Regions from separate parts of the Teredinibacter turnerae T7901 genome, predicted to be linked through region 2. Evidence: predicted binding sites of a transcription regulator. Region 2 holds the regulator's gene; the other holds the start of a gene.

Region 1 (11,009 bases), 1.2 Mb from region 2:
TGCTGCCTGGCTGTTCCTGATTGCGGCAGAGGCCATTGCGTCTACCGATGGGCTCGGCTACCGCATTTTTTTAGTCAGGCGCTATCTGGCCATGGATGTGATCCTACCCTACGTCATTTGGATAACGTTTCTGGCGTTTGTCGTGGACTATCTGCTGCGTCGGGTATCCCTGTTGTGCTATCCCTGGTTTCACAGTCAGGCCAAGGAGAACGATTAAAATGGCATTTTTAGAAATACAACATTTGTGGAAGGAGTACGGCGATCAAGTCGTCCTGGAACAGCTAAACAAGCAGGTTGCCAAAGGCGATTTTATTACTATCGTCGGCGCGTCCGGATGCGGTAAAACCACCTTCCTCAATTTATTACTCGGTACCGAGCAGCCCACACGGGGCCGCATCACGCTGAACGGTGCCCCCTTGAAACCCGAACCCAATGCCGAACGCGGTATCGTTTTTCAGCGCTACTCGGTATTTCCGCACCTCACCGCATTGGAAAACGTGATTATCGCGCGCGAGTTGGAAAAAAGCCCGGTATTGGGCCGCCTGTTTGGCAAGGCAAAAAAAGCCGCGCGCACAGAAGCAGAAACCTTGCTGGATGCGGTTGGCCTCGGCCACGCCAAAACCAAATACCCGCATGAACTTTCCGGCGGGATGCAACAGCGCCTCGCACTGGCGCAGTCGCTGATTAAAAAGCCCGCGATTTTATTGTTAGATGAGCCTTTCGGCGCACTTGATCCCGGCATTCGCGCCGACATGCACAATCTGGTGTTACAGCTGTGGCACGAACACCAGCTCACCATATTTATGATTACCCACGACCTGAAAGAAGGTTTTCATCTGGGCACCCGCCTGTGGGTATTCGACAAAGACCGCTACGACCCGCAGGCACCAGGTGCGTTCGGCGCACAGATTACTTACGACCTGGATGTATCGCAAAAGGACCGCGCTCAGCTGGAGCACATTATTCACCATCACTCACAACCCACAGAGGAGGTACAGGCCAGCCTTGCCTGAATCCGATTCCATGACACATTCAACAGCACAACCGCTTTATACGTTTGAATTGCCCGCCGCCAGCCACTGGTCGCTAAAAATCAAACGCGGCCTCGAACTGACACTCACCGATATTACCGGTGGAGCCAATCTGGGAATGATGTTCTACAACCCGGAAAATTTATTGGAACGTTACAACGCACCCGACACCCTGAAGTGTCAGCACACTTTTAAATTAACGCGCGGCAACTGCCTGTACTCGGATATGGGCCGCATTTTCTGCTCGATTACCGCAGATAATTTTGGCTGGCACGAGACCGTGTGCGGCAACAGCCGCAAGCAGCATATCGAAAAAACCTGGGGGTCGCTCTCCTATCAGGATGCGCAAAACGACTGGCGCCAAAACGGCTTCGATGCCTTTCTGGTGGAATTGACCAAATACGGTCTCAACGAGCGGGACATGGGGGCGAACCTTAACCTGTTCAGCAAAGTGGTAGCCGACGAAAGCGGCAATCTCAGCCTCGATGCCAGCGCAGCAAAACCCGGCGCAAGCCTGACTTTGCGCTTTGAAATGGACACGCTGGTGGTAATGCACAGCTGCCCACATCCACTCAACCAGGCAGCGAGCTACCCCCGCACGCCGGTGCTGTGTGAATTGTTTGAAGCGGCGCCGGTCGCCGACGATGACTTCTGCAAAAACTTCCGCCCGGAAAACGGACGGGGTTTTGAAAATAACCGTTTGTACCATTTGGGGATAGGCGCATGATCAGAGAAAGTGACATGTTGTTAAGCGAAGCGCAGGAATCGACTGTCGTACCCGCTGGCGATTATTTACTGAAAAAAATCAAGCGCGGCCAAACCGTGAGAATTACCGACCTGGAAGGCAATCAGGCCGCAGACACCTTGTTTTACAACGCCAACAATACGGCCGAACGCTACAGTGCCATGGATACCATTCGCGAACAGGGCAATGTATACCTGAGCGCGGGAACGCTGTTGCGCAGTAATTTTGGCAACCCGCTGCTGGAAATTACCGCAGACACCTGCGGTCGCCACGATACCCTCGGCGGCGCCTGTGCGACCGAGAGCAACACCGTGCGCTACGACCTGAACAAGCGCTGTATGCACGCCTGCCGCGACAGTTGGATGCTGGCTATCGGCGAACACGAATCTGTCGGTATCAGCAAACGAGACATCACCCACAACATTAATTTTTTTATGAACGTGCCCGTCACGGCAGAAGGTGGACTGACTTTCGAAGACGGCATCTCGGCGCCCGGCAAATACGTGGAAATGGTGGCGCATATGGACGTGTATATGCTGGTGTCCAACTGCCCGCAACTGAACAACCCCTGCAACGGCTACAACCCGACGCCGGTTGAAATTACGCTCTGGTAATCTGCCGCTCCACGCGTCTCCGGACGACCGGATCAGGACGCAAGCTCACGCGGGACGACCCGCCGCAAACATGAGTGTAGACCGCCATGTTTAACAAAATTCTTATCGCCAACCGCGGCGCAATCAGCACCCGTATCAGTCGTACGTTAAATACCATGGGCGTAGCCTCGGTTGCGGTTTACAGCGAAGCCGATGCCCACTCGTTGCATGTGACCGCCGCCGACGAAGCTTATTCGCTCGGCGAGGGCGGCGCCGCCGAGACCTATCTCAACACCGAAAAACTGTTTGCCATTATGGCGCAGGCGGGCGTTGATGCCGTGCATCCCGGCTACGGCTTTCTCAGTGAAAACGCCGACTTCGTTGCCGAGTGCGATAAGCGCAACATTGCTTTTATCGGCCCGCGCCCGGAACACATGCAGGCGTTCGGATTAAAACACGAAGCGCGCGCTCTGGCAGTGGCGCAACAGGTGCCCCTGTTGCCCGGCAGTGACCTGCTGGATTCGGAAGACGAAGCACTTCTCGCTGCCGCGACAATTGGCTACCCCATTATTTTAAAAAGCACCGCCGGTGGCGGCGGTATCGGCATGCAGGTGTGCAAAGACGCGGCCGAACTGCAGAAAAATTTTGCGTCGGTAAAACGCCTGGGCGCGAACAACTTTGCCAACGACGGCGTGTTTATCGAAAAATACATCGAGTTTGCCCGCCATATTGAAGTGCAGGTTTTCGGTGATGGCGCAGGCAACGCCGTTGCCTTTGGCGAGAGAGATTGCTCGGCACAACGCCGCCATCAAAAAGTTATCGAAGAAACACCGGCCCCCAACATTCCCGACGACGTACGCAGTCAACTGCATCTCACGGCCACCAAATTGCTGGCCGCGGTAAATTACCTCAATGCCGGCACGGTAGAATTTATTTACGACCAGAACACCCACCAGTTTTACTTTCTGGAGGTCAATACCCGTTTGCAGGTTGAGCACGGGGTTACCGAAGAGGTGTTTAAGGTGGATCTGGTCGCCTGGATGGTGCGCCAAGCCGCAGGTGAACTCGGCGATATTACCAAATTGCGCGCTCAGCTCGCGCCGCAAGGTCACGCGATTCAGGCGCGCGTGTACGCCGAAGACCCTCACAAAAACTTTCAGCCGAGCGCCGGGCTTTTGTCCTGTGTCGCGCTGCCGGACAATACGTCGCAGCGCCGTATAGATCACTGGATCGAAACCGGCCTGGAAGTATCGGCATTTTTCGACCCGATGCTGGCCAAATTTATTTGCCGCGCGGATTCCCGCGAAGCGGCAATCGCCGAACTAAGCGCCGCACTATCCGCCAGCCGCATCCAGGGTATCGAAACCAATATGGCGTACTTGTGCGATCTGCTGGATGACCCGGTATTGCTGGAGGGCAGGTTGTACACCCGCTACCTCAATAATCGTAGCTTTGTACCGCAAACGATGGATGTACTCAGCGGCGGCACGCTGACTACGCTGCAGGATTTTCCCGGGCGCACCGGCTACTGGGATGTGGGCGTACCCCCGTCGGGGCCGTTTGATAATCTTGCTTTGCGCCTGGCCAATGCCGCGCTGGGCAACCCGGCCGATGCCGCCGGTCTGGAGATTACGCTGCAAGGCCCAACGTTGCGCTTTAATTGCGCGACCCAGTTTATTTTGACCGGCGCAGATTTTTCCGCAGAATTGGATGCAGAACCGCTGCAAAGTTATCGGGTTTACGCAGCCACTGCAGGCCAGGTGCTGCGCATCGGCCAGCCTCTCGGGGCCGGTGCACGCGCCTACCTCGCGGTCGCTGGCGGGCTCGATGGCAATGTGTATTTGGGTTCGCGTTCCACCTTTACCCTGGGCCAGTTTGGCGGCCACAGCGGCCGTGCTCTGCGCACGGGCGACGTGCTGCATTTTGCGCAAGGCGCGAGCGCAATCGCCGCCGACAACATTCAGCACCTGAAGCCGACGGTCAATACTGACTGGAATATCCGGGTGATTTACGGGCCTCACGGTGCGCCGGATTTTTTCACCGAAAAAGATATCGCCACTTTTTTTAACAGTGATTGGAAAATTCATTACAACTCCAGTCGCACCGGCATTCGCCTGATTGGCCCCAAACCTGACTGGGCGCGCACCACCGGTGGCGAAGCCGGCATGCACCCGTCAAATATTCACGATAACGCCTACGCGGTTGGCACTATTGATTTTACCGGCGATATGCCGGTGATTCTGGGGCCGGATGGGCCCTCCCTCGGTGGGTTTGTATGCCCGGCCACCGTGATAAAAGCCGACTTGTGGAAACTCGGCCAATTAAAAGCGGGCGACCGTGTACGATTCACTCCCGTAAATTTAGCGACCGCAGAAAAACTCGAACGCCATCAGCTTGCCTGCTGCACCCAGTTAACCGCCAGTGCCGAGCCACTATACAGCAGCGAAGATATTGCCACGGCAAGCCCGGTTTTACATCGCCTTAGCGAACAGGAAAATGCGGTAGAGGTGTGTTACCGGCTGGCGGGCGATGACTATTTGTTGGTGGAATACGGCCCCCAGCAATTGGATATTGCACTGCGTTTTCGCGCGCACGCACTTATGCTGAAATTGCAGGAATTAAACCACCCGGCAATTATGGAGCTCACCCCCGGGATTCGCTCGCTGCAAATTCACTACGATAATCTCGCCCTGCCTGCGCAGGCGCTGCTGCAATTATTGTTGAGTGCCGAACGCGCGTTAAAAGATGTCGAGCAACAGCGAATTGCCGCGCGCGTGGTCCACCTGCCACTGAGCTGGAACGACCAGGCCTGCCAGTTGGCAGTGCAAAAATATACCCAATCGGTGCGCAAAGATGCGCCCTGGTGCCCGGACAATATCGAATTTATTCGCCGCATTAACGGCCTCGACTCGGTCGATGATGTAAAACGCATTGTGTTCGATGCCTCTTACGTTGTCATGGGATTGGGCGATGTGTACCTGGGGGCGCCAGTGGCGACGCCGCTGGACCCGCGCCACCGCCTGGTAACAACCAAATACAACCCGGCGCGCACCTGGACCGCAGAAAACTCGGTGGGTATCGGCGGCGCCTATTTGTGCGTATACGGTATGGAAGGGCCTGGCGGTTACCAGTTTATTGGTCGCACCCTGCAAATGTGGAATAAAAACAAAACCACCCGGGAATTCAGTCGCCCATGGCTGCTGCGCTTTTTCGATCAAATTCGTTTTTACGAAGTGAGTGAAGAGGAATTAATCGATATTCGCCGCCGCTTCCCCCACGGTGATTATCCGCTAAAAATTGAGGACACCGAGTTCAGCCTTGCTGACTACCAGGCGTTTTTAACGCAGCATCAAACCAGTATCGACAATTTTGTTGAACAGCGACAAACCGCGTTCGACGAGGAATTAGCGCGCTGGATCAGCTCTGGCCAGATGAACTTTGATGCAACCACGACGAGCGCACCGGCGGAAGACGAGGCACCCCTCGCCGCAAACTGCACCGCGCTGGAAAGCCCGGCCGCAGGCAGCCTTTGGCAATGGTGTGTGGCCGAAGGGGAAACCGTTAACGAAGGCGATGTGGTATGTATTCTGGAATCCATGAAAATGGAAATTGAAATCTACGCCCCCGCCGCCGGTACCCTGCTAAAACAACAACGTCACCAGGGCGATGTCATTGCCGCTGGCCAAACGCTAGGAGTCATAAGCCATGCTTAACCTCGACCATATCGATTTAACCATTAGCGGGCTGCAGGCACACTACCGCAACGGCGATTTTACCCCGGCACAATTGGTTGCCGCACTCAACGCAAAAGCCGACAGCCTGGGCGATAACCCGATCTGGATTACGCGCGTAAGCGAAGCCGAGATCGCGCAATACCTCGCTTATATTGACAGCCAAGGGCAAGCTGACTTACCGCTGTACGGCGTACCTTTCGCCATTAAAGACAATATCGACCTCGCGGCAATACCCACCACGGCCGCCTGTAAAGCCTTCGAATTTACCCCCGACGACAGCGCCACAGTGGTCGCGCACTTGATTGCGGCGGGGGCAATTCCGATGGGCAAAACCAATATGGACCAGTTCGCCACCGGTCTGGTGGGCGTGCGTTCACCCTGGGGCGCGTGCCGCAATGCACTCAATAGCGACATAATTTCCGGCGGCTCAAGCTCCGGCTCGGCCGTAGCCGTGGCACTGGGTCTCGCCAGCTTCTCACTGGGCACCGATACCGCAGGCTCGGGCCGGGTGCCCGCGTCACTCAATAATCTGGTGGGGCTCAAGCCCAGCCGCGGACTGCTCAGCTGTCACGGTGTGGTGCCTGCGTGTAAAAGTCTGGATTGCGTCAGCATATTCGCGCTCAATGTCGATGATGCCAATCAGGTGTTGGATGTGGCAACGGCGCACGACCGCAACGACCCCTTCAGCCGCAAAGCACACTTTGCGAATGGCCCGCGCTACTACCGCGCAGAAAGCCAGCGTCGCAAAATCGGGGTACCGGACAAAGCCAGCCTCGAATTTTTTGGTAGCAGTGAAGCGGAGTCCCTGTTCAACCACTTTGTCGCCAATACCCTGTCGATAGACCACGATGTTGTGGGGGTGGACTTCACCCCGTTTTTGCAAGCCGCCAAACTGCTCTACGAAGGGCCGTGGGTCGCAGAGCGCTACCTGGCAACACTACCGCTGATCGACGCCAACCCTGAGGCGCTGCTACCGGTAATTAACACCATTATCGGCGGCGGCAAACACCCCCGCGCGGCCGATGCATTTGCCGCACAATACAGGTTGCAGGCGCTGAAGGCGGCCGCCGATGCGGTGCTGGCCGACGTTGATGCGGTGATTACGCCCACCAATCCGCGCGCCTATACCATCGCCGAGGTGGAAGCCGACCCTATCGCACTCAACTCGCAAATGGGTTACTACACCAATTTTATGAACCTGCTGGACTACGCCGCGCTGGCGATACCGGTGGATTTTTTCGCCAACGGTGTCGGCTTCGGTGTCACGCTGTTCCATCACGCCCAGCGCGACAAAGACCTGCTCAGCATTGCCGCCCAACTGCAAAATAGGTTGGCGATCCCCCCCGGGAGTGGCCACAGCCCGTTTAAGGTGCAGGGGCAAACCACATCTCTACCGCCTTCAACTTGGGTGGATATCGTAGTCTGCGGTGCTCACCTCGAGGGTCTGCCGCTGAACTGGCAGCTGCGCGAGCGCGGCGCCGAGTTTGTTGCACGCACCACCACCAGCGACAACTATCGGTTGTTTGCACTCCCTGGTGGCCCCCCGGCGCGGCCCGCGCTATTGCGCGATGCGGATGCAAGCACAGCTATTGAAGTGGAAGTGTGGCGCTTACCGGCCGATGCCGTGGGCACATTTATCGCCGAAATTCCGGCACCTTTGGGCATTGGCAAAGTCGAACTGGCAGACGGCCGTTGGCTGAGTGGTTTTATCTGCGACAACTGGGGGTTGGACGGCGCGAAGGAGATCTCATCGTTGGGCGGTTGGCGAGCTTATATCGCAAACGCGGGCTAGTGACAGCAATCCAAGCATGAAATTATAAGCGACATTTTCGTCATACCATTTCCACCTGACCTACACTCTAAAGACCCAGTCAGAGGTACTTTTCGTCGGGCAGGTGGAACAGCCACGCGTAACACATTTCCTTAATCTAGCCGTCATAAGAATGTCATACCATGCGCGAGCCGCGATTAATGGAAGCCATTAGAAGATCGCTAAAACGCCGTTATCTGCGTATATGTTTGACAGCGTGTAACCACACTTGCGAATAAGATGACACAGACCTTCGACACAGACCTCGACCCTACCAGCAGGTGTTAACACCGGTTTTCTATGCGACTGACTCACCTACAACGTTTGCTCCGCTTCGGCCGACGCAAACACCTTACCCACCCCTATCACCATATTGGCCAGCAGCGGGCACAGGTCGAGTTACTCAATCGCGTGCCGGTGGAAAAAATAGACCCAGCCTACCTCTCATTTTCTATCGACATTTCAGTCCTGGCAGGGGGATATTGGTGGGAAGGCAGCAACGGGGTGCGCAAAGGTCTCGGCACCTTGCGGGTTCCACCACTGGACTTAAATACGAAGAAACTGGACCGTCTGGTCCAGGCGCTTGGCCCAGCCTATTTGCGCGTAGGTGGCTCCGAAGCCGACAAAATTCACTATTTTGAATGCGACGAAAGCAACCCTTCCGATTTTATTCTCACCAAAGCGATGTGGGATAACCTGCACGCCTTTATTCAACGCAATAACCTGAAATTTTCTTTCACTTTTAAATACGGTTTATTCAAACGCAAATACCACGGTGAATGGCAGGGCACAGAAATTCAAAAACTGCTGCAGTATTCCAAGGAGCAGGGATACCACATCGACGTTTGCGAACTGGGCAATGAACTCAATGCCTATTGGGCATTTCACGGTTTGCGCGCCCAGCCGGGGCCAAAAAACCTCGCTCAGGACTACGCCACCTTTGCGCAACTGGTGCGCCGCTACTATCCAGACATTAAAATTTGTGGCCCCGGGAGTGCGTTCTGGCCGAAGCTGGGCGAAACCATTAAACCGTTTTCCAATTTAACCAAACGGTTTCTAGAGAGCCTGCCCACCGAACTGGATATTGTTGACTGGCACTATTACCCATTCCAAAGTGATCGCTCCCCCATTCGCACCCGCGCCGCCAATGTTAAAAATGTGCTGCACGCGCGATCATTTGAATATTTCACCGACTACAGCAAACGCCTGCGCGCCTGGCGCGACCTCTACCAGCCGAACGCACAACTGTGGACCGGCGAAACCGGCTCGGCTCAGTGCGGAGGCCAACCGAAAATTTCTGACCGCTTCGCATCCTGCTTCTGGTGGGCGGATCAACTCGGCCAGGGTGCCGCGCAAGGCCAGAAAGTGATGATTCGCCAGAGCCTGATCGGCGGCGACTACGGCATGATCGATCGCATTACGCTGAAACCCCGTCCCGATTACTGGGTAAGCTGGCTCTGGGCGCAACTTATGGGCGACGATGTGTATCGGGTGCAGAGCAACAACCCGGATGTACGCGTCTACGCGCACCAAAGCCAGGACGCAGAAGACATTTGGCTGTTATTGATTAACATCGCAAATGATCACCTCGAAATCAGTACCCCCCACTTCGGCGAACCAACGGAAATATATCAACTTACCGCCACAAAACTGACCGCAAAAAAACTGCGCATCAACGGGCACAAGCCGTCTTTCGATAAAGGCCGGGTAAGCCTGCAGGATTTTCCGCAACCGCAAGTCACCAACCAACTGCCACCAAATTCGATAAATTTTTGGCGAGTGCGTATCAACAATCATTTGCAATAGGCCCGTCGCTCGTCATAAAGTTGACGCGCAAGTTACAAAAAAGCGTTATACGAATGTCACTGAAGGCTGTGAAGCTCTGTTGCATTCGCAATTGTTGTTACGCAGTCCGACGAGACACGACATTCAAGCCTTGGTATGCCCATTCTGGCGCTTCGTAAAGAGTCGGCAAGTCACTTGCCGCCTGCCATGCAGCCCGCCGTAATGTTTCCGCCACTTAGGTGCGTCTTCAATCTCGCAAAGACAAAACAATAACGATAACCAACCAGACAGTTGCGAAGCCGGCAGAGATTACCCAGCGTTCACTGAGGTAAACACTCTCTTCGTCATCATTAACATGGAAAGAAAATTATGAAACGACTCGGTTTGGCTATCGCGCTCGCTGGCGGTTGTGCCAGTGCGCATGCAAATCTTTTATTAACGGCAGTGTTCGACGGCCCGCTCAGCGGCGGTGTACCCAAGGGCGTGGAGCTCTACGTACTCGACGATATCGCAGATCTAAGCAGCTACGGCCTGGGCAGTGCCAACAACGGCGGCGGCAGCGATGGCGAAGAATTTAGTTTTCCGCCAATCAGCGTAAGTGCAGGCACTTACCTCTATGTGGCTTCGGAAAACGACGGCTTTACAGCGTTCTTCGGCTTCGCGCCTGACTTTACCTCATCCGCCATGAGCATCAACGGCGACGATGCCATTGAACTGTTCCACAACGGTACTCTGTTTGATCTGTTTGGCGACCCAAACGCAGACGGCACCGGCACTGCTTGGGATTACATGGACGGTTGGGCCTACCGCGCGACCGGCAGCGCACCTTCCGCGATTTTCACAACCGCCCAATGGTCTTTCTCCCAGCCAAATGCGCTGGATGGGGAAACCGTAAATAACGCCGAAACCCTGATTCCCATTGGCAGTTTCGCCGACGGTGGCACCGGCTGCGGCGACTGTAGCAACGAGCCGGTTGCCGCGTTTATTTCCGCAATTCAGGGCACACCGGATACCCAGACCAGCAACAGTTTCGGCGAAACCGATGTAAGCCCGATGCTGGATACCCGCGTGGTGGTCGAGGCTGTCGTGGTCGGCGATTTTCAGGATAACGACAGCGATCCCAAGCGCAACTTGAGCGGCTTTTACATTCAGGAAGAAACCGCTGACGAAGACGGCGACCCGGCGTCGTCCGAGGGTGTTTTTGTATTTGACCCGGACACCACCGCAGACGTGAATGTTGGCGACCGCGTAAAAGTTGTGGCCACCGTAGATCAATACTTTGGCGAAACCCAGTTGAGCAGTGTTGAAAGC
Region 2 (11,009 bases):
ATTGTAGCCAGAATGTATCAAGCGGCAAGGACACTATCCGCGTGGTACCGTCGCTAATTGCGACTTCAACGGTTATCCCGGATATATCGGTAAACAGATTACTGGGGAGCTCCAGCAGGTCAGCGCCCTCGGCAATGATTTCTCCATTATTGCGCCAAATTATTTCTAGCTCGAGATCATCCTTTGGTGTGTCCAAATCGCGATAAACCGGCGGCGAGAGAACAAGCACGCCACCCAACTCATAGCCTCCTTCCCATTCAAGTTCATATAGAAGCGTGGGCGGAAGCTTAACCTGGCGCAACGAACGCAGTGGTGTTGCTTGGCGATCAAACTCAAACCGTAAAAAAGGTATCTCCGGTGTAGCACTCGCAGTATAGAGGTTCATACTAAAAACCACCCGGTCGTCGTAAATACCATCGCCGTCATTGTCCATATCCAAAACATGCAGCCCTCCGGCCATGCTAGTGAATCTGGCTTTAACTCCATAACGCCCTGTAAGCACTAGCCCGCTCGCACTTGTTCCCTTGAAGACATCGCTAACATCAGCCGTACTCACGAGAACACTGCCGTAACCTTTAATCGCCAGGCCACCGCTAAAACTATCTTTAACCTCCGGCCCGCCGCCATACGTTTCTTTCAGCACTTTTAACGCTTCATAGCCCTGTTCGTCGCTTCTACGAACAACCATTGCTGTTTCGTAGACGTTCCCTTTTACCGCCGCGGGATATGAACCTGTAAAGCCAATCAGCTGATAGGAATAGTTGTGTTCGTTGTCTGGCCCATAGTTCTGATCAATTACCAGGTTTTCGGTGAAACTAGTCGCAAACGGCTGGTATCTCTGCCTATCCCCGTAATCGTGCTCTAAATAAGGCGTGACGAACGCCAAGCTTTCGCCGGTAAGATATTTGCTGATCAGGACAGCACAACCGTGAAAGTTTTGCTTGAGCAGGCCGACACCATCTGAAAAACTGCCGCTGTAGGCCACATTGTTTTGATCGTTTAATCCGCTGCACGCAACCGTTGTATCAATGCTGTTATTTTTAGTTGAATCAGCCGAAACCCCACTATGGTCGTAATACTGAACGCCAATTTCGCCCAAATCCTCAGGGAAAACATTAACAATATCACCGTACGGCGAATAACTGCGCATTAGATAAATAAATTTTATTGCCAGTTCTGGCGTTAAATTAACAAGCTCAGTACTGCCGCTATATTCGCTTAGTGCTAACCCCAAATAAGCTTCTTTAAGCTCCGTTTCGCTCAAAGCGTCCGGGTCACGCGCCAGCAATGATTGCCAGTCACTCGATGCGGAAAAAACACGAGTCGCATCGCCGCTGTACTGAGGCCCATCGCTGTCCTCACCAGAACCTCCGCACGCAGTCAATGCTCCGAACATAACAACTACGCTTAACTTATTGCCAAACATACTCCGTCCTAAATTTATTATTGACAACTAACCTATTTCGGGAAAAAAGTATTCGTCTCTCGATGTAGAGCGTGTCTAGACCACACGCTCCAACTCAGCGTATGCCTTGTTCAGCCATACTCTTACGCGCTGACGTTCCAGCAAGCCGAGCGCAGGCCCCATGGATTCGTCTTTATTGTTCGCCGCTGCCCAGAGGCTCGCACCAACTCGATCGATTTTACGCATGGCTGGCGTGTGCAACTCCGGCAGTTCGATGACTGTTGCACCAAAGCTTCGCGCTTTAGCCATGGCTTCGGATTCTTCCAGCAGGTCAAAATCTTTGCCGCGACCCAGGTTTTTCACCACCACATAGCTGGGTTGATCGCCATAGTGCGCGACAAGCCGCTCAAGCAACCGGACTGAATCCGACCCCTCATCGCACACATGCCAAAGTACAACGCTAAGGCCCGCTTCGTTGGCGAACTCCAGCAAGCCACTTTCCGCCATCCAGCGGTCAACACTGCGCGCGGACTGAGCAGCGAGGTCTACAATGACATCGCAGTTTTGCTCCAATGCTGTTTCGGCAATCGCATCTGCACTTTCGAACTCACTCACATCAACTGGCTGGGTAAACTCACTGTAATAACGCATAAGGGCGCCGTGCGACAGGTCTGCATCGAACGCGCGGAAATTCAGCGATTTGTCGATGTAGTACTGCGCCAAGACTCTGGCCAGCACAGATTTGCCAACGCCACCTTTTTCACCCCCAATAAAATGAATCTTTGCCATACCCTGTTTCTCCTTTTTCTTTTTGCTGGATCACGAAATGTGTTGTTTAGCTCTGGCGACTGGCAACTTGTCGCCTCTAAGCCTCGTTTTGATATTCTAATAATGCATTGTCCGGGAAAATCTTTTCACCTTCGCGAAAGGGCAGATAATTTCGGCCATCCTGACAGTATGCGTCCGTCTGGTTTTTTTCTTCATCGCAAAAATGCACAACCGCATCTCTAAACGCCGGATGCGCTACCCAGTGGTAGGAACAGGTTTTTACCGGCGTGAAACCCCGCTGAATTTTATGTTCGCCCTGGGCACCTGGGTCAAAACGTGCCAGACCTTCTGCAATAGCGTATTCAATACCCTGGTAATAGCAGGTTTCAAAGTGCAAACCGTCGACATCCAACTGCGTACCCCAGTAACGCCCGTAAAGGGTAGTGCTGTCACGAAAATACAAGGCCGCAGCCAACATTTCTTTATCCAGTGATTGATGGTGAGCGCTTGCCAGCATAATCTGCTCCGGCATGGTTTCCACCACTTGCTTAAAGAATGCGTTGTTCAAGTACCCTTGGCGCCCGCTACGCTTGAAATAAGTGCGGTGATACAAGGCGTAAAACATCTCCCACTCATCCGCGCTGACCTCGGTCGCGCCGCGCATTTGCAGGTGTAGACCCTGCTCTTTAACTTTTTGGCGTTCGCGCTTCAATGATTTCCGTTTGCGCGAATTGAAGCGGGATAGAAAATCGTCAAAATCACGATATCCGTTGTTAAACCAATGAAACTGGCAACCTTGCCGTTCGATAAGGCTTTCTCGCGCAAGTAAATCGCGCAGCCCCGCTTCCGGAAAAAGGCAATGAAAACCAGAGCCATCCGTGTCGCCCAGCACTTGCTTAAGCGTATCCACGATTAATTTTACGGTCTCGACTTTTTGTGCATCGCCTAGCTCGCTGGCAAACGCGATACGCGGCCCAGTGGCCGGCGTAAAGGGTACCGCGTTAATTAATTTGGGATAGTAATCAAGCCCTGCGCGCTGATAAGCATCGGCCCAGGCCCAATCGAATACATACTCACCGTAGGAATGTGTTTTTTGATAAAGCGGCACAACCGCAACACGACAATCATTGTGCTCAACAACCAGGTGCATGGGTTGCCAGCCAGTAGCTTCGCAGACACTCCCGGACACTTCCAGCGCGTGCAGGAACTCATAACGTGTGAAGGGATAGTCGCTGGACCACAAACTTTGCCAGTCCTGCAGGGATATGTCGCCGATGCCTGATAGGAAAAATGTACGCATGGGGGAGACCTCACGAAATCCCCCGCGTGCTTGTCTACGAGGGTTGCTGCTCGGGTGAACTCTGAATAACGCGTTTGATAGGAAAATGACAGGAAAAGGTGCTGCCCTTGCCGACCTTACTGCGAATTTTCAAATCCGCATCATGGCGCAGCAGGATGTGTTTGACAATGGCAAGTCCGAGCCCAGTGCCACCGGTTTCGCGCGAGCGACCCGCATCCACCCGATAAAAACGTTCAGTCAGACGCGGAATATGGCGCGACTCAATACCTTCGCCATTATCCTTCACCTTAAGCACCAATTCATGGGGATCGCTGTTGACCAGAATGGAAACTTTTTTTCCATCTGGCGTGTAGTTAACAGCGTTATAAACCAGGTTGGCGATAGCGCTACGCAGCTCGTCCTCCTGCCCCATGATTTCGATGCCTTCGCCACAGTTAATTAAGAATTCGTGGCCGCGCTCGCCGCTTAGCGCGCGGCCTTCCGCCACGATCTGCTCCAGGAGAGGCAGCAGAGGAACCGGGCGCTGGCCGAAATCGCGGTCGTCAGTTTCCAGGCGGGAGAGGGTGAGCAGGTCGTTTATCAGGCGATTCATGCGGCTGGTTTGTTCCAGCATCTGTCCCATGGGTTTGTCCCAGCGTTCAGGCAATACGCCGGTATCGGCCAGGGTTTCCAGGTAACCGCTAAGAACGGTTAACGGTGTTCGCAACTCATGAGAAACATTTGCCACGAAGTCCTGACGCATCCGCTCAAGGTTGGCAACGCGGGTTACGTCACGCGCAATAATCAACCGGTCACCGTCGCCAAAAGGATGAATAAAGAACTGAAGGTGCTGACCTTCATGGCGTACCGAGTAGGTATCCAGCGGCTCCTTATAATCGCCGCCTTCATAGTATTTGATGAACTTGGGGTTGCGCAGGTAATTGGTGACCTTGTGGCCTATATCCAACGGTTGGAAATCAAACTGCATTTCGGCGGCGCGATTCCACCACTCGATGTTGTGGTGCTTGTCGACAATAATAACCCCGTCGGTCAGTGCCGCCGTCATCTGCTGGACCCGCTCCACAACCTGTTGCAGGCGCAGCTTGTCTTTTTCATAGCGGCGGATGATGAGTACCACGTCTTCCGCAATTTCCGCCCAAACGCCTTCCAGGTTGTTTTCCTGCAGACCGCGCTGGCGGGTCGCCTCCACCCAGGATTCCAATTCGGAGATGCGCAGCATAAGGCGTGCGCCAAACACCAGCGCGGCCACCAGCAGCATCATAACGACGTGGTCGAAAACCAGGCCAATGCTGAAACCCACAATGACGAACAGCAGCAACCAGCGCAGTTCGGCCGCTACGCCTTTACGAAACATAAGCAGAACCGGGAAGTTTATTCAGCAGCAGCGAGAAATTTTGCTGAGAACCGGTAGCCCGCACCGCGCACGGTTTGCACGAGGCGATCGTGGTTTTCCAGCTTCAGGGCTTTGCGTAAACGGCGAATATGAACATCCACAGTCCGCTCTTCCACATACACGTTGCCACCCCACACATAATCCAATAACTGATTACGTGAGTATACGCGCTCCTGGTGGGTTAAGAAAAATTCCAACAAACGGTATTCAGTGGGGCCCAGCTGAACCGGCATCCCGGCGATGGTAACGCGGTGACTGGTAGGGTCGAGACACAGGTTTTCTACGGTTATTGGGTCGCCACTTGAAAGGGAATCACTGCGGCGCAATACCGCCTTGAGACGGGCAACCAGCTCGCGAGGGGAAAATGGCTTGGTGATATAGTCGTCCGCACCTATTTCCAGGCCCTGTATTTTGTTGTCCTCTTCGCCTTTCGCCGTGAGCATGATAATTGGTATTTCACGGGTCACTTCTTGCGATTTCAACCGACGCGCGAACTCAATACCACTCACGCCAGGCATCATCCAGTCCAATAGAATGAGATCGGGGCGGGTGTCCACCACGATTTGGTGTGCCTCCTGGGCATCGGCAGCTTCCAGCACCGCATAATCGGCCATCTCGAGGGCCACACGGAGCATGTCGCGAATCGCGCGCTCGTCATCGACCACTAGAATCTTTTTTTCAACCATGGAGGTATAACCTAAAGTCTTAGAATAAGGTGGAGTATCTGCAGTAATTACAGGTGCGCAATAGGGCAACCTGAATGACCCAAGTCACGGGCATTAAATAAAGCTTTTGTTTCGATTTTATGACATCGGCCGTATTTCGCCACCGGCGTCTGTATTAACGAAATCAATGGCTAGCGAAATTGATAATCGCAGACAATACCAACGAAGATCACAATGCCGACCCAGTTGTTGTTCAGAAAGGCTTTGAAGCAGGCATCGCGCTGCCGCTCGCGGATCAGCAGTTGCTGATAAATCATTAGCCCGGCCGCGGCCGCCAGGCTGAGGTAATAAAAGGTTCCCAATTCGAATTTGGTACCGACCATAAGCAGCGCGATCAGGGTCATCATCTGCAGACAGGCCGTAATGGCTTTATCCTGTTCACCAAAAAGGATGGCTGACGATTTCACTCCGATTTTGAGATCATCATCCCGGTCGACCATCGCGTAAAAAGTGTCGTAGGCCACCGTCCAGAGTAAAACTGCGGTATAAAGTAGCCAGATATGGCTACTCAGTTCACCGGTCTGCGCAGCAAATGCCATCGGCACGGACCAGGCGAACGCGGCTCCCAAAACCACCTGCGGCAATTGGGTATAGCGCTTCATAAAGGGGTAGCAAAAGGCCAGCGCGATGCCGCCGACCGACAGGTATACCGTAAGGTCGTTGGTTTGCAGCACCAATAAAAATGACGCAAGACTGAGTACCGCAAACAACGCGGCCGCCTCAACGGGAGACACCAGCCCAGTGACCAATGGCCGGCTGCGGGTGCGCTCTACGTGGCCGTCCACCTTGCGGTCGGCATAATCGTTGATCACGCAGCCGGCGGAACGCATCAATACTACCCCTACAGTGAATATCACCAGCAGGTCCCAGCGCGGCACACCACCGGCCGCTAACCAGAGTGACCAGAGCGTAGGCCACAACACCAGGTAGATGCCGATAGGGCGATGCAGGCGCATCAATTGCAAGTAAGCACGCCACTTGGGCATCGGCTGGGGAGAAACTTTTGGGGAACTTGTGTTCATTGAACCGCGCTTTGAAGCTGTTTTATAGTGATTATTCTACCCGGAGCCCCTCTCATGCGTAAAACAGATCTTGTGAAGCAGCTTTGTACACTCGGCGAACTCAACCGCGTTCAGGCAGATGATGTGGTCGAGGCGATTGTCGAACAGGTGACCAATGCGCTGGCCCGCGGCGAGCGGGTACAACTCCCGGGCCTCGGCAGTTTCTCTGTGCGCCACCGCAATGCGCACACCGGAATCAACCCGCAAACCGGCGAGGCGTTGCGCATTGCGGCTAAAAACCAGATTTTTTTCAAGGCAGGCAAACGTCTGCGTGACCCCTTCCAGCACAAGGAATAATTCATGATTCGTCTGCAACTGCACTGGCAAATACTGATTGCCATCGGCCTCGCTATCGCAGTGGGCCTGGGCATCAACCTGCTCTCGCAAAACAACCCTGCCAGCGCGGCGCCTTTCCTCAGTACGTTCTCGTTTGTTGGAACGCTCTTCCTAAACGCACTAAAGATGATCATTGTGCCACTTATTTTATCGTCCATTATCAGTGGCATCAGCACCCTGGGCAGCAGCAATGACTTGCGCCGTCTGGGTGGTAAAACGCTCGGCTTCTACCTCGCATCCAGTCTGTTTGCTATTTTAATGGGGCTTTTCCTGGTGAACATCATCCAGCCCGGCATCATAAATGGAGAGCCGGCAGGTGAGCGCTTGAACCTCAGCAGCCAGGAGGAGGTGGGCGCCAATCTCGATAAGATTGAGGGGCGTGGTACGGGTGACGTCGCCGCTGTATTTCACCGCATGCTGCCACCGAATATTGTGCAGGCAGCAGCAGAAGGGCAGATGCTCGGACTCATCTGCTTTGGTTTGTTATTTGGCTTTTTTATGACCCGAATTGCGTCGCCCATGCGCGAAACCCTGGTTAATTTTTGGCAGGGTGTTTTCGAAACCATGATGGGCATAACGCTGTTCATAATGAAGTTCACGCCCATTGGCGTATTTGCCCTGGTAGCCAATACAGTCGCGTCCACCGGCTTCAAAGCGTTTGTCCCGGTGTTAACCTTTTTCTTTACTGTGGTGCTGGCCCTCGCCGCCCACACCTTTATCACCATGCCGCTCATTTTAAAATTTCTCGCGAAGGTGAATCCGGTTGGTCAGTATCGCGGTATGACTCCAGCCTTACTTACGGCATTTTCCACCGCATCGTCTTCCGGCACCTTGCCTATCACCATGGAGTGCATGGAAAAAAATGTGGGGCTTTCCAACCGCACAGTATCCTTCGTGTTGCCGTTGGGCGCGACCATCAATATGGATGGCACCGCGCTCTATGAGTGTGTTGCCGCCATGTTTATCGCTCAGGCCTACGGCCTGGATCTCACCCTGGCAACGCAGTTCACCATCGTCACCATCGCGCTGCTCACCTCCATTGGCGTAGCGGGAATCCCCTCTGCAAGCCTGGTGGCAATCGCAGTTATTCTCAGTGCCATTGGCTTGCCATTGGAAGGGATCGGAATGTTGCTGGTAACCGACCGAATTTTAGATATGATGCGCACCGCAGTGAACGTATTCAGCGACAGCTGCTGCGCGACATTTATCGCCCGCAGCGAAGGCGAAACAACCCAGATCGCCGCGAAATCCTGACCGCTGCTCATGCCAGGGGCATCGCGATTGCGATGTCCATGCATTTTGCGGATGATACGCCACCGACACTTTTTCTGACTCTCCATTGCGCGAGGACGCTTTATGGCGCAACCCCTGCCTAGGCCCCGCCTGTTTAGTCGGGTCGGCAACACCTTTCTCGCCGGCATACTTGCCGCGCTTCCATTAACGCTCACCATCGCCGTCATCGTATGGGCGGCCGATCTGTTGCACCGCTATCTCGGCCCGGAGAGTTTTATCGGGCGACTATTTGGTAATATCGGGCTGAACTTCGTGACGTCCGAAATTACCGCCTACGCTATTGGGGTAGCGAGTGTGGTGGCAGTGATCTACTTGCTGGGTGTGGCGGTGCAGTCCCGATTGCGCCACCAGTGGCAGGGCTTAATGAGTGGTCTACTGGCGCGCGTACCCTTTGTGCGCTCGGTGTACCAAACGCTCTCGCGCATTGTCACCATGTTTGATAAACACGAGGAAGCCCAGTACAAAAGCATGCAAGCCGTGTTGTGTTATTTCGGCGGTGATCGCAGTGGCATGGCCGTGCTGGGCCTGCTCACCAGTCCCACACCGGTATTTATGGGCGGTCGCGAACACTATGCGATTATGGTCCCCAGCGCACCAGTTCCCTTTGGCGGCGCCATCATGTATGCGCCCGTGGACTGGGTGCAAAAAGCGGATTTTGGTTTCGACGGGCTGTTCAATATTTACATGTCGATGGGAGTAACCTCCGGCGACTACTTTAAACAGCCGCCGGACGAACCTAGAACGAAATAAAACTGATTGCGCGGGTCATCAGTGATTTGCGCGCTTCAAAGCTGCGGTAGTGTGTGACGATGTGTTCTTTGGGGTCCACAAAACAGTGGACCGGCGCATCACTATGCAGATAGAGGTCTCCCAGCTGCGCGTGCATAAATACTTTGTAAATGGCCAATCGCGCATCGTACCGGGTCGAGTGGTAATCCACATAGGAACGCACTAACTGGTCGCCGAAACGGTCTGCGGTTTTGTTGGTGCAAACCCGCGCGGCATCGTTAATATCAAACGGCGTGAGATTGTAATTCCTGCCATGGTCCGCATATTTATCCGCACTCTCCCACCGGGAAAAATTCTGGGTCAGAAAGTACACACCCAGGCTCAGCAGGGCACAGACACCGGTTCCTGTCAGCAGACGCATTGCCTTCTGACAACGCTTATTGCGCAACAATCCGCCAAAACCCCGCATAGTCGTGGGTTTGTTAAGTGCTTGAGTCGTCGCCACTGCAGTACCTCCAATCATCATTAAACAAGCTGATCAGTTTTTAATCTTCAGCATGTTATTGATAAATCAGTTTGCAGAGGCTGACAACGTGTTAAACGCGCCACTCGAGACGGATTTCTTCTAGTAGATAGAACCGGCCAAACTTAAGGAATCCGGTGCCATAATTGACGGGAATATAGATGATATACGCGCCATAACAAATCAGGCGCGCATTTTTTCGGCGATTGCGTCCAGGTCGTCACCGGCCTCGAGAATATTTTCCACGGTAATACGGGCCGTCTCTGGGTCCAGGTGCAACTCGGCAAACGCGTGATCAGTTATCGGGCGAGTCAGTCGATTGCCAAAACCTGCATTGGCCAGCATCTGCTGAGCAAGACCCACCAGCTTGGCATACACCGCATGCTCACCTTGGTAATTCGGATTGTGCAGGTGCCGTAACGCGATCACGACTTCCTCCGGCATATTCCAGTTGTCCATCAACCAGGCGGCAATTTGATTGCCCGTCATGCCCAGCTGATGTTGTTCAACACAGGCGCTGGGAACGTGGGAATTCGCCTTCGCCATGCGTTCAATACTGGCAAAGTAGGGCGGAAATACGTCGGCGAGAATCAGATAGCCAAAATTGCTCAACAAACCCGACAAATAGGCCATGCCGAAACCTGGCCGGAACGGGCGTTCGATACTGGTGACCAGACCTTCCACCGCGGCCGCCGAGTAGACCGCATCGCGCCAGTAGCGCGCGATTTGCTGGGGTGTCAGCACCTGCATATTGACGGTTTTGCCGAGCGATAAGCCCAGAGCCAGGTTGAGCACCATATCGAAACCCAGCACTCGTACAATTGCGTCGTGCACGGACTTAATCCGGCCCGGCGCAGAATAATAGGGCGACGCCGCCCAACTCACGACCTGCGCCGCAAGGCTCGGGTCGATCTCGACAATATTCGATAGATCGCTGATATCGGCGTTAGGGTCTGCGCGCAGTTTGATAATGCGCTGCGCGGTTTCGGGCAGTGGCGGCAGCTCGAGGGTTTCGTCCAGGCGCTGCTTTACGCGCTTTTGGGTAAAGCGCTTCACCGAATCGAGAATCTGCGCCTCCTCTTTGTCGCCATCGAAACTCAACACAGGCGCATCCAGGGCGCAGGGCAGCACTTCGGAGGTGGCAATAATGCTCTGAAAATCCGCGCGGCTCAGCTCGAGCATATTGGTGCCGGTACCCGACTCCAGCCAGAGCGTAGATGCCTGTACCAAGCGTTCATCGACCACTGTAGGCATGCTCTGCCAGCGCGGCAGGGCGGGGATACAGGTCAACTGGTGCTGCTGCAGCAAGGGACGTACATCGTCGAGGTTAACACCCTCGAAATTGCGCTCTGTATGCCGCGACAGGCTTTCCAGGTCCACCAGCGAACCCGCTGGCAGCAGAACCTGCACCCTGCCATGCGCATCCTGCAACAATACGGATTGCACGATACAGATATTTTGCATCTGACTGGACCC

Evidence for each region. Region 2 encodes PhoB, which activates phosphate uptake and scavenging genes when phosphate is short. Its sites were predicted from a motif close to TGTCATAAANNTGTAACA; they were not measured.
Region 1: the regulator PhoB is predicted to act here: its motif matches at 8,037-8,054, upstream of TERTU_RS15445 (glycosyl hydrolase family 79 N-terminal domain-containing protein).

The regions. Positions count from the first base shown of each region.
Region 1 is NC_012997.1:3,856,171-3,867,179, forward strand. Features, by position in the region: gene TERTU_RS15415 (ABC transporter permease) at 1-217, shown strand, start outside; gene TERTU_RS15420 (ABC transporter ATP-binding protein) at 219-1,013, shown strand; gene TERTU_RS15425 (urea amidolyase associated protein UAAP1) at 1,024-1,758, shown strand; gene TERTU_RS15430 (urea amidolyase associated protein UAAP2) at 1,755-2,390, shown strand; gene uca (urea carboxylase) at 2,477-6,082, shown strand; gene atzF (allophanate hydrolase) at 6,075-7,895, shown strand; gene TERTU_RS15445 (glycosyl hydrolase family 79 N-terminal domain-containing protein) at 8,214-9,719, shown strand; gene TERTU_RS15450 (ExeM/NucH family extracellular endonuclease) at 10,068-11,009, shown strand, end outside.
Region 2 is NC_012997.1:5,012,540-5,023,548, forward strand. Features, by position in the region: gene TERTU_RS20205 (hypothetical protein) at 1-1,426, opposite strand, end outside; gene TERTU_RS20210 (P-loop NTPase family protein) at 1,502-2,194, opposite strand; gene TERTU_RS20215 (GNAT family N-acetyltransferase) at 2,271-3,473, opposite strand; gene phoR (phosphate regulon sensor histidine kinase PhoR) at 3,508-4,827, opposite strand; gene phoB (phosphate regulon transcriptional regulator PhoB) at 4,845-5,552, opposite strand; gene ubiA (4-hydroxybenzoate octaprenyltransferase) at 5,723-6,613, opposite strand; gene TERTU_RS20235 (HU family DNA-binding protein) at 6,668-6,949, shown strand; gene TERTU_RS20240 (dicarboxylate/amino acid:cation symporter) at 6,953-8,242, shown strand; gene TERTU_RS20245 (DUF502 domain-containing protein) at 8,345-9,031, shown strand; gene TERTU_RS20250 (hypothetical protein) at 9,018-9,515, opposite strand; gene TERTU_RS20255 (aminoacyl-tRNA deacylase and HDOD domain-containing protein) at 9,717-11,009, opposite strand, start outside.